DNA from 3 places in the Arthrobacter sp. AB6 genome. Region 1 is predicted to be linked to each of the others. Evidence: predicted binding sites of a transcription regulator. Region 1 holds the regulator's gene; each other region holds the start of a gene.
What was found. The regulator HrcA, encoded in region 1, represses chaperone genes, less so after heat shock. The targets are predictions, from matches to a motif close to TTNGCACTCGNNNNNNNCGAGTGCNAA.

Region 1 (3,945 bases):
AGGACGGCATGAGGTTGCCGGGCTGATCGCGGACGGCCTGGTGGATCCTGCTGCCGCTTTCAGGGGCAGGCTGGTCCTCACCCTCAAAGGCAGGCTGCTGGCAGACGCGGTGGTCCGCCGGGTCCTGCCGGCCTGACCGCACCAAGCAACGCGGGGCCACTTCCCGCCCGATATCCTTGCCGGATTGGGACGGAAGTGACCCCGTGTTGTTCGTGACGGTTACTTGATCCAGCGCAGGTTGTACTGATAGCGGTGCGGCTGGCCACGGTTGACATGGATGCCGGCCGCCACCGAAAAGCAGGTGAGCGCAATCCAGATGAGGGTGGCAATAACGGCGAAGACGTTGCCGATCACGGGGACGAAGACCACCAGGATGTTCGCCACCAGGGCAGCAATGGTGGGCGGGAGGCTGAAGTTCAGGGCTTCCTTGGATTCCTGCGCCGTGAAGGGGCCGCGGTCCCGGAAGATCAGGTAGATCAGCAGCGACGGAACGCAGCCCAGGATGCCCCCGAAGTGCGCCATGGTGGCCCATTGCCGGTCTTCGCTGGCCGTCAGGGGCAGCGCATTCGCGGGAACGCCGTGGTACTCCGAACGGCCCTGGCCGCCCGGGCTGTCCCTGTGATCGCGTGCGTTTTCTGCCACAGTCTGTTCCTTCTGAAGTGCAATGGTGCCGGCTAAGAAAGCTTATTGGGTGTGCCGGGCCTGCAATGTTGCAGGATCCGCAATACCAAGAATACTTGGTACCGGCCCCATATCCGGCCCGGAATGCTTACGCCGGGCAGAGCCGTCCTTCAGGGCACGGTGAGGAAGTCGATGACTTCCTCGACCCTGCCCAGCAGGGAAGCTTCCAGGTCCGCGTACGAGCGGACGGCGCCGAGCAGTTTCTGCCAGCCAAGCCCGATGTCTTCCTTTGTGGCATGGGGCCAGCCGAACGCTGCGAGGATCCCGGTCTTCCAGTCCTGCCCGCGGGGCACTACCGGCCACTGCTCAATGCCCAGGACGGCGGGCCGGATGGCCTGCCACACGTCCACGTAAGGGTGGCCCACAATCAGGACGTTCCCCGCAGCACCCGGCGAGGCCATGACGGCGTCCGCAACGCGGGATTCCTTGGAATCCGGCACCAGGTGGTCCACCAGGACGCCCAGGCGCCTGCCCGGTCCCGGCCTGAACTCTGCAACTGCCGCCGCCAGGTCATCAATGCCGTGCAGGGGTTCGACGACGATGCCTTCCACGCGCAGGTCGTCTCCCCAGACCTTTTCCACCAGTTCGGCGTCGTGCTTTCCTTCCACCCAGATGCGGCTGGCCTTGGCCACCTGTGCCCGGTGGCCGGCCACCCGGACGGACCCGGAGGCGGTCCGGCCGGGTCCGGCAACGGCACCGGCGGCCTGCCGCGGGGCCGGGGGCAGGAGCTTAATGGCCTGGCCTTCGAGGAGGAACCCGAAACCAAGCCGGAAGGACCGGGATTTTCCGCGCCTGTCCTCCAGGGCGACCACGTGCATGCCGCCGGATTTTTCCACCCGGGTCACGGCGCCCACCCAGCCGGACTGGACATCCTCAAGCACCATTCCCCGTTCAACGGGAACCTCGGGCAGTTCAGTTTTTGCGGGAGCGGACAAGTCGCGTGGGCCCCAGTTCTGGTACTGCATGGTTTCACTCCGCCTAGCGTTCGGTCACAGGTCCGGATTTTCGCCCGGAGCGGTACCAATGCTAGCAACGGCGGGAGTCATAATAGACTGTTAGCACTGAGGCATGTCGAGTGCTAACCCTTGAGGTGGCACAGCGCGGGCGGCGCGTCCGCCCGAACCCTGGATGGAGGTGGAGTATGAGCGAGCCACGCAAACTTGAAGTGCTGCGTGCAATCGTGGAGGACTACGTCCATTCCCGGGAACCCGTGGGTTCCAAGGCCCTGGTGGAGCGGCACCATCTCGGTGTGTCCAGCGCAACGATCAGGAACGATATGGCCGCCCTGGAGGAAGAGGGCCTGATCACCGCTCCGCACACCAGCGCCGGGCGTATCCCCACTGACAAGGGTTACCGGCTCTTCGTGGACCAGATCTCGGCCGTCAAACCCCTGTCCCAGGCTGAGCGCAGGGCCATCCAGTCGCTGCTGGAAGGGTCTGACGACCTGGACGACGTTCTTGACCGCACGGTCCGCCTGTTGTCGCAGCTGACCAACCAGGTTGCCGTGGTCCAGTATCCGCACCTCAGCCGGGCACTGGTCCGCCATATCGAGTTCGTCCTCCTCGCACCGCGTAAGGTGCTGGTGGTGCTGATCGCGAACAGCGGCAAAGTGGAACAGCGCGTTATCGACGTCGGCCAGGACCTGGGGGACGACGCCCTCGCCACCCTGAGGGCACGGTTCCTTGGCTCCCTTGCCGGCACTCCGCTGAGCCAGCTCGCGCAGTCCCTGCCGGCAGTGGTGGCCACCGCCGGCCCGGGGCAAAGGCAGGCGGCCCAGGCCCTCGCCGTCGGCCTCGAGGGCCTGGCCCAGAGCAGCCGGGAGGACCGCATGGTCATGGCGGGCACCGCCAACCTTGCGCGGTCCAACGTGGACTTTCCGCTCAGCATCGGACCGGTCCTGGAAGCGCTTGAGGAACAGGTGGTCATGCTGCGCCTGCTAAGCGAAATGGCGCAGGACCATCGCGGGGTGGCCGTCAGCATCGGCCGCGAGAATCCCTACGACGGCCTGGCCGAGGCCTCCGTCGTTGCCACAGGGTACGGACCGGACCACGTTGCGAAAATTGGTGTCCTGGGACCAACCAGGATGGATTATCCCACCACCATGGCCGCAGTCAGGGCCGTTGCCCGCTACCTTTCGCGGATCCTGGGACCCTGACGTTTTCCCGTCCCCGGGCATGCAGAGCATTTTCCGCAGTCCAACTGCAGGCAGTACAACAAGGAAGAGATACAAACTTTGAGCAGCCACTACGACGTCCTTGGAGTCTCACCGGAGGCCACGGGAGAAGAGATCAAGAAGGCCTACCGCAAACTGGCGCGCACCCTTCACCCGGACGTCAACCCCGGTGAAGACGCGTCGGACCGCTTCAAGGCCGTGACCCACGCCTACGAGGTTCTGTCGGACCCGCAGAAGCGCCGTGTCTACGACACCACCGGCAACGAGAACGGCACGGACAACGGCTTCGGCGGAGGCGGCTACGCCGGCCAGGGATTCGCGTTCCAGGACATTTTCGACACGTTCTTCGGCGCCGGCGGAACAACCGGCCCGGCTTCCCGCGTCAGGCGCGGCCAGGACGCGCTCATCAGTGTCCGCATCGAACTCCGCGACGCTGTCTTCGGCGTCAACAAGAAACTCGAAGTGGACACGGCCGTCACGTGCCCCACCTGCGAAGGTTCCTGCTGCCGGCCGGGAACCCATCCGGAACGCTGCGACATCTGCGGCGGCAGCGGCCAGGTCCAGCGGGCCGTGCGCTCCATCCTGGGACAGGTCATGACCGCCGCCCCGTGCGGTACCTGCGAGGGCTTCGGCACCGTCATCAAGGACCCCTGCAATGAATGCAGCGGCCAGGGACGCGTCCGCAGCCGCCGTTCGCTGACCATCAAGGTTCCGGCCGGCGTAGCCACCGGAACCCGCATCCAGCTCTCCGGCCAGGGCGAAGCAGGTCCGGCCGGCGGCCCCGCCGGCGACCTCTACGTCGAGATCCGCGTGAACAACGACGCCACCTATGTCCGTGATAACGACGACCTCCACGCAACCCTGCACATTCCCATGACCGCTGCCGCACTGGGCACCGAGGTGAGCCTGGAAACGTTCGACGGACCGCAGGAAATCGACGTCAAGCCCGGCACCCAGTCCGGCGAGATCATCACACTTCGCGGACTTGGCGTGACCCACCTTCGCGGGTACGGGCGCGGCGACCTGAAAGTGCACCTCCAAGTCGAGACTCCAGCCAAACTCGACGCCGCGCAGGAGGACCTCCTGCGTCA
Region 2 (3,945 bases), on a different contig from region 1:
GGAAACCAGTTCGGGGGAGTGGCCGGCCTTGCGGAGGGCCGAGTTCAGCTCGAAGGATTTGTCTTCCTGGTAGGGGCCCAGGGACGCCAGGAGCTCCCAGCCTTCAGGGGTGAGCAGCGGTGCAATCTGGTCCTGGGGAGCGTGAGCCATGGGTTCCAGCCTAGTGGAGGAGCGGGCCGGCGCTATGCCGATAGGGTTGAAGCCATGAACCACAGTGCAGGTCCGCAGCAGTCCCGTCACCACCAACCCGGGGACGGCGGGCCGGCGAGGTTCGCCCGGCCGGCACTGATCGCCAGCTCCGTAGTGGCGGTGGTCTGCCTGGCGCTCCTGGTGATCATCTTTTTCCTGGATACCTTCAACGCCACGGTCTATTCGGTGGGCGGCAACGACATCAAGGACGACACCCAGGAGGCCCGGGATATCCGCGGGCTGTACGACGGAGCCCGCGCCGGCAGCGTCGTCTTCCTCGTCGCGTCGCTGCTGGCCGCCCTGGCCTCTGCCTTCTTCCTCTACCGGGGGCGGAATTTCGCAGGCGAGGCCGACGGCGGTGAGGACGTCGACTTCGACGACCTGGGCCGCTGAGGTGCCTTTCCGCCCGCACTGGTGAGCAGAACCCCGGAAATGACCAGGACGCCGCCCAGGATTTGCGGGACCGTGACGGGCTGCCCGAGAGCAACCGTGATGATGGCGGTGAACACGGCGATGAGGTTCAGGTAGTTGCCGGCGTTGGCTGCCGTGGTGTGCTTAAGGGCTAGGTTCCAGAGCAGGTAGGAACCCAGGGAGGGGAACAGGACGATGTAGGCCAGCGACCAGCCCTCGGAGGATGTGGCCGGGAGTCCAGCCCCGGTGGCCGCCGCAAAGGGAACCAGGACAACCGCCGCCATGGCCACCTGCACCGCCGTGGACGTAATGGCCGGGACGGAAAGCCTGCGGGCGGCGATCGTGTAGAAGCCCCAGACGGTGATGGCCGCGACGATCAGCCATTCGCCGGCATCGATCGAGAACGTCAGCAGCCGCTGCAGGTTGCCGCCGGCCAGGATCAGCAGGACCCCTGCCAGGCCCAGGGCAACGCCCACCCAGCTCAGGGGGCCCGGCCTGTCCCGGAGCAGGATGGCAGCCAGGATCATGATCAGGGCAGGGTTTGCCGCAGTCACCAGGGATGCATTCAGCGCCGAGGTGTGCCCCAGCGCACTGTAGAGCAGCAGGGTGTAGGCGCTCATGCCAAGGCAGCTCAGGAGAAGGAGCATCGGCCAGCGGCGCAGGACAGCGCGCCAGTCCGGCCTGTCCACCGCCTGCGCCAGGACCAGCAGCGGCACGGCAGCCAGGGCCCAGCGCCAGAAGGTCAGCTGAAGCGGCTGCATGGTTTCCATGGCGGCCTGGCCTACAACGAAGTTGCCTGCCCAGAAGAGGGTGGCAAGGGTCAGGTACAGGGCTGCTCGCACCGGTCAAATGTACATGGGTTGGTGTCCGCCCGTGACGAAACGCTGGCACTCGCCTTGACCGAGTGCTAACCCTTACATAGAGTCTTCATTAGCACTCTCCCTAGGAGGGTGCTAACACATGAAGAGCTGCCAGCCAGGCTGCTGCCGGCACCGCGACGACGGTTGCCAGCCACGGCGGAAAGCTTTCCAGTCCACGAATTTGCTGACGAAAAGGAGAGGTCCGAGTGTCGGTCTCTATTAAGCCTCTTGAGGATCGTATTGTTGTCCGCCCGCTCGAAGCCGAGCAGACCACGGCTTCCGGCCTGGTCATCCCGGACTCCGCGCAGGAGAAGCCGCAGGAAGGCGAAGTTGTTGCAGTAGGCCCCGGCCGCTTTGAAGACGGCAACCGCGTTCCTGTCGACGTAGCCGTTGGCGACGTCGTTATCTACTCCAAGTACGGCGGAACCGAAGTCAAGACCGGCGGCACCGAGTACCTCGTGCTGTCCGCCCGCGACGTCCTGGCGATCGTCGTAAAGTAACTCTCCGGATCCCCGTGCCGCTGGTCATGCATTCTGCTGGTCGGCTGCGCGGGGTTCTGTCTTGAAAGGACAAAACCATGGCAAAGCAGCTTGCGTTTAACGACGCTGCCCGCCGGTCTCTTGAAGCCGGCATCGATAAGCTCGCCAACACCGTCAAGGTGACGCTCGGCCCCCGCGGCCGCAACGTCGTCCTGGACAAGAAGTGGGGCGCTCCCACCATCACGAACGACGGCGTCACCATCGCCCGCGAAGTGGAGCTGGACGACCCCTACGAGAACCTTGGCGCGCAGCTGGCCAAGGAAGTGGCGACCAAGACCAACGATGTTGCCGGTGACGGCACCACCACGGCAACCGTCCTGGCCCAGGCCCTGGTCAAGGAAGGCCTGCGCAACGTAGCGGCAGGCGCAGCCCCCGGCCAGATCAAGCGGGGCATCGAGGTTTCCGTTGAAGCCGTCGCCGCCCGCCTGCTGGAGAACGCCCGCCCCGTTGAAGGCACCCAGGTGGCCAACGTTGCAGCTATCTCCGCCCAGAGCGACGAGGTTGGCGAGCTCCTCGCCGAGGCATTCGGCAAGGTCGGCAAGGATGGTGTGATCACCATCGAGGAATCCTCCACCACGCAGACCGAACTGGTCCTGACCGAGGGCATGCAGTTCGACAAGGGCTACCTGTCCCCGTACTTCGTCACGGACGCGGAACGCCAGGAAGCAATCCTCGAGGACGCCCTCATCCTGATCAACCAGGGCAAGATCTCCAGCATCCAGGAATTCCTGCCGTTGCTGGAGAAGGCGCTGCAGGCCGGCAAGCCGCTGTTCATCATTGCCGAGGACGTTGAGGGCGAGGCCCTGTCCACGCTGATCGTCAACCGCATCCGCGGCACGCTGAACGTCGTCGCCGTCAAGGCTCCCGGCTTCGGCGACCGCCGCAAGGCCATGCTGCAGGACATCGCCACCCTCACCGGCGCGCAGGTTGTCTCCCCGGAACTGGGCCTCAGCCTGGACACCGTCGGCCTTGAGGTGCTGGGTACCGCCCGCCGCATCACGGTCACCAAGGACAACACCACCATCGTTGACGGCGCAGGCTCGGCCGAAGACGTGGCAGCACGCGTGGCCCAGCTCCGCGCTGAGCTGACCCGCACCGATTCCGACTGGGACCGTGAAAAGCTCCAGGAGCGCCTGGCCAAGCTGGCCGGCGGCATCGGTGTCATCAAGGTGGGCGCAGCCACCGAGGTTGAGCTCAAGGAGAAGAAGCACCGCATCGAGGACGCTGTTTCCTCCACGCGCGCTGCCCTTGAAGAAGGTATCGTCGCCGGCGGTGGCTCGGCCCTGATCCACGCCCTGAAGGCACTGGATGAGGACCCGGCCGTCAAGGCACTCGAAGGCGACGCCGCCGCTGCCGTGGGCATTGTCCGCCGCGCGCTCGTCCAGCCGCTGCGCTGGATCGCCCAGAACGCCGGCTTCGATGGCTACGTCATCACCGCCAAGGTTGCCGAGCTCGAAACCAACAACGGCTTCAACGCCAAGTCGGGCGAGTACGAGGACCTGATCGCTGCCGGTGTCATCGACCCCGTCAAGGTCACCCGCGCTGCCCTCCGCAATGCAGCTTCCATCGCTGCCCTGGTTCTCACCACCGAGACCCTGGTTGTTGAGAAGCCTGCCGAGGAAGACGAGCACGCAGGCCACAGCCACTAGCAAGTAGCTGCGCACGGGGCAACCGTGTACGCGAAAAAACCGGTCCAGCATCCGCTGGGCCGGTTTTTTCGTCGGCGGGACGGCGGGAGCGGCGCGGACTTACGTGCCCGGCATGTCCTGCGTCTCAACGTCGCCCGCGCGCTCATAGACCAGCGACACCGCCCCCTTCGGGAAGCTGCGCGCCGGCTCCGCGAGGCGGAAGGACGCAGGGATCGTCCCGGCGTCGAACAGGCGCTTGCCCTGCCCGAGGGTTACCGGATAGAGCCAGAGGTGGAGGCGGTCCAGTACGTTTGCCGC
Region 3 (3,945 bases), on a different contig from region 1:
GCGGCACCGGCGCAGCATCCCCGGACCTAACGGAAAGAGTGGTCACCATGGCACGAGGAACCGTCAAGTGGTTCAACGCGGAAAAGGGCTACGGGTTCATCACCGTTGACGGCTCCGGCGACGACATCTTCGTCCACTGGTCTGCCATCCAGGGCGAAGGTTACCGGGCACTGGACGAGGGGCAGCGGGTGGAACTGGAAGTCGGCGAAGGCGAGAAGGGCCCCCAGGCGGAAAGCGTCCGGCCGGCCGAGTGAAGCATCTGTTTGTCCCTGCCCGGGCCCTCCGTCCTGCGTTCGCCGCTGCCCTCTGCTCCACGCTGGCCCTCACCGCCTGTTCCGGGGTCACCGGAAACGCCCGCGTGGAAACAGCGGAGGCGTCCGGTGACGGCGCCCTGCGGATTGGCCTCATTCTGGACAACGCGGGGCAAAGCAGCTTCCTGAACGCGCCCCAGGCGGCCGCAGCCAAGCTCGCAGTCAAAGAAATAAATGCTGCCGGCGGCCACAAAGGCCGGCCCGTGGAACTGCTGCCCTATGAAGCCGGCCAGAATACAGCGGCGCAGGCGCAGGCTTTGGTCCAGGCCAAGGCCGACGTAGTGATCGGCCCCACCGACTCCAGCCACGCCAAGGCCGCCGTGGACATCCTCTCCCGGGCCAGGACGCCGATGATCTCGCCGGCCAACACCGCGGCCGGGCTCAGCAGCATCCCCAGCGGCGGATACTACTTCCGGACGGCGGCCGCCGACGTCGCGCAGGGACCGGTGCTGGCTAAGCTCGCCAAGGACGCCGGCGCCTCCACCGTCTTCGTGATGTTTCAGGAAGGTGCCTACGGCACCGACGTCTCCGCCGCCGTCGCCGATTCCGCGGAACAGGCCGGCCTGGACGTGGTTGCCACGGTCGGCTTCAAACCGGGTGAAGCGGGAAGTGCCGCTGCCGCCGCCCGCGGGGCGGAACCCGCCGCCGTCATCCTGGTGGCCCGCGACGGCGCCCAGGGTGCCCTGGCCGAACTCAACAACGCCGCCCTGGCCGGTTCGAAGATCATCCTCAGTGAAGGCGCCTTCGGCCGCTACGCGTCCAAGCTGGGAACCAAAGCCCTGGAGGGCGCCCGTGCCGTGGTCCCCGGAGAGCTGCCATCGGCCGCCTTCCAGGAAAGGCTCCTGGGCATCGATCCGGGCCTGAAGGATGTGTCCTTCGCAGCGGAGACGTATGATGCCGTGACCCTCGCGGCCCTCGCGGCTGCCAAGGCCGAGGACGACTCCGGCCGCTCAATAGCGGCGAACCTCGTCGCCGTCTCCGGCGGGACTGCGGCCGGAGCGGCCGGAGCGGCCGGCGGGGCTGCAACGGCGCCGGGCCCGCCCTGCCCCGGCTACAGGGAATGCCTTGCAGTGAAGGCCTCCGGTGCCGGCATTGATTACGACGGCGAATCCGGCCCGGTTGCCTTCGACGCCAACGGTGACATCACCTCGGCAACGTTCACGGTATTCACCTACGGGGCAGACAACAATCCAACGCCCACCGGCCGCGAAACTGCAGGACGCGCCGGCTGATCGCCGTTGGCGTAGAGATGCCCGCCGCAGCGGTTTCCGCGCCCTTTTCGCTTGCACTCTCACGTGGGGAGTGCTAATTATTGACTTAGCACTCTGACGTACCGACTGCTAAAGCAAAGCCTGGTTCCGGCCGGCGGCGCGCGGCAGCGGGCGAGGAGCGAAGAAACACCTTACTGGAGTGAGATCCGCACCCGGAGGCATACAGAGGCCGCCGGCAAAGGGTCGTCCGTCGCGGGCACTGCAGCGAAGGTTCATTCTTAACGACTGTCCCGAAAGGACTACTGCCGTTATGGCCAAGATCATTGCATTTGATGAAGAGGCACGCCGCGGCCTTGAGCGGGGCCTGAACACCCTCGCCGACGCCGTTAAGGTCACCCTCGGCCCGCGTGGACGCAACGTCGTCCTCGAAAAGAAGTGGGGCGCTCCCACGATCACCAACGATGGTGTTTCCATCGCCAAGGAGATCGAGCTGGACGATCCTTACGAGAAGATCGGCGCCGAGCTGGTCAAGGAAGTTGCCAAGAAGACCGACGACGTCGCTGGCGACGGAACCACCACCGCTACCGTGCTGGCCCAGGCCCTCGTCAAGGAAGGCCTGCGCAACGTTGCCGCCGGCGCCGACCCGCTGTCCCTCAAGCGCGGCATCGAAAAGGCCGTTGAGGCCGTCACCGCCGAGCTGCTGAACTCCGCCAAGGAGATCGAAACCAAGGAAGAGATTGCCGCAACGGCATCCATCTCTGCCGGTGACGAGGAAATCGGTGCGCTGATCGCCGAAGCCCTGGACAAGGTGGGCAAGGAAGGCGTCATCACGGTCGAGGAATCCAACACCTTCGGCCTGGAGCTCGAACTCACCGAAGGCATGCGCTTCGACAAGGGCTACATTTCCGCGTACTTCGTTACCGACGCGGAGCGCCAGGAAACGGTCCTCGAGGATCCGTACATCCTGATCGTCAACTCCAAGATCTCCAACGTCAAGGAACTGGTTGCTGTCCTCGAAAAGGTCATGCAGTCCAACAAGCCGCTGCTGATCATCGCCGAGGACATCGAGGGCGAGGCCCTGGCCACCCTGATCGTCAACAAGATCCGCGGCACCTTCAAGTCCGTGGCCGTCAAGGCTCCGGGCTTCGGTGACCGCCGCAAGGCACAGCTTGCCGACATCGCTGTCCTCACCGGCGGCCAGGTCATCTCCGAGGAAGTCGGACTCAAGCTGGAAAACGCCGGCCTGGAACTCCTGGGCAAGGCGCGCAAGGTTGTTGTCACCAAGGACGAGACCACCATCGTCGAGGGTGCCGGCGACGCCGACCAGATCGCCGGCCGTGTGTCCCAGATCCGCGCCGAGATCGAGAACTCCGATTCGGACTACGACCGCGAGAAGCTGCAGGAACGCCTGGCCAAGCTGGCCGGCGGCGTTGCAGTCATCAAGGCCGGTGCCGCAACCGAGGTTGAGCTCAAGGAGCGCAAGCACCGCATCGAAGACGCAGTGCGCAACGCCAAGGCCGCTGTTGAAGAAGGCATCGTTGCCGGTGGCGGCGTGGCCCTCATCCAGGCCGGCGCCAAGGCATTCGCCAACCTGCAGCTGTCCGGCGACGAGGCCACCGGTGCCAACATCGTCCGCGTGGCCATCGATGCTCCGCTGAAGCAGATCGCCTTCAACGCCGGCCTGGAGCCGGGCGTTGTGGTGGACAAGGTTCGCGGCCTGCCCGCAGGACACGGCCTGAACGCCGCAACCGGCGAGTACGTCGACCTGCTGGCTGCCGGCGTGAACGACCCCGTCAAGGTTACCCGCTCTGCCCTGCAGAACGCGGCTTCCATTGCCGGCCTGTTCCTCACCACCGAAGCTGTAGTTGCCGACAAGCCGGAGAAGAACCCGGCCCCCATGGGCGGCGGCGACGACATGGGCGGCATGGGCGGCTTCTAAGCCCTCCTGCCGGGCCTTGTCCCGCTGTAAACAAAATGCGGCCCCCTCACTGAGGGGGCCGCATTTGTTTTCGTGGAGTGGTTGCGGCAAAGGCCCGGTTTGTCCTGCCGGTCTGGGAGGATGGACCGGTGACAATTACTGCAGCGGCCGACGGTTCGGCCTTGGGAAACCCCGGTCCGGCCGGCTGGGCCTGGTACGTGAACGACGATTGCTGGCGCGCCGGAGGATGGCCCCACGGGACGAACAACCAAGGCGAGCTGATGGCGGTCCTGGACCTGTTGCGGGCCACGGCGCACCTTCCCCAGGAGGACCTGCACATCCTCTGCGACAGCCAGTACGTCATCAACTCGATCACCAAGTGGATGCCGGGATGGAAGCGCAAAGGCTGGCGCAAGGCCGACGGCAAGCCGGTCCTCAACGTGGACCTGCTCAAGGAGCTGGACCGGGAGCTCACCGGCCGGAAGTACACTTTCGAGTGGGTCAA

Region 2: groES (co-chaperone GroES) is a predicted target of HrcA. The motif match lies at 1,485-1,511, and genes of this name have one in related genera.
Region 3: groL (chaperonin GroEL) is a predicted target of HrcA. The motif match lies at 1,629-1,655, and genes of this name have one in related genera.

The regions. Positions count from the first base shown of each region.
Region 1 covers NZ_JAUZVL010000012.1:23,069-27,013, reverse strand. Annotated here, with positions in the region: gene hemW (radical SAM family heme chaperone HemW) at 1-136, shown strand, start outside; gene Q9R30_RS11200 (DUF4870 domain-containing protein) at 220-642, opposite strand; gene Q9R30_RS11195 (DUF3097 domain-containing protein) at 792-1,646, opposite strand; gene hrcA (heat-inducible transcriptional repressor HrcA) at 1,823-2,836, shown strand; gene dnaJ (molecular chaperone DnaJ) at 2,915-3,945, shown strand, end outside.
Region 2 covers NZ_JAUZVL010000006.1:449-4,393, reverse strand. Annotated here, with positions in the region: gene Q9R30_RS06405 (class I SAM-dependent methyltransferase) at 1-150, opposite strand, end outside; gene Q9R30_RS06400 (hypothetical protein) at 205-582, shown strand; gene Q9R30_RS06395 (DMT family transporter) at 510-1,442, opposite strand; gene groES (co-chaperone GroES) at 1,667-1,960, shown strand; gene groL (chaperonin GroEL) at 2,038-3,648, shown strand; gene Q9R30_RS06380 (dihydrofolate reductase family protein) at 3,748-3,945, opposite strand, start outside.
Region 3 covers NZ_JAUZVL010000008.1:7,696-11,640, forward strand. Annotated here, with positions in the region: gene Q9R30_RS08510 (cold-shock protein) at 48-254, shown strand; gene Q9R30_RS08515 (ABC transporter substrate-binding protein) at 251-1,543, shown strand; gene groL (chaperonin GroEL) at 1,833-3,461, shown strand; gene Q9R30_RS08525 (ribonuclease HI family protein) at 3,590-3,945, shown strand, end outside.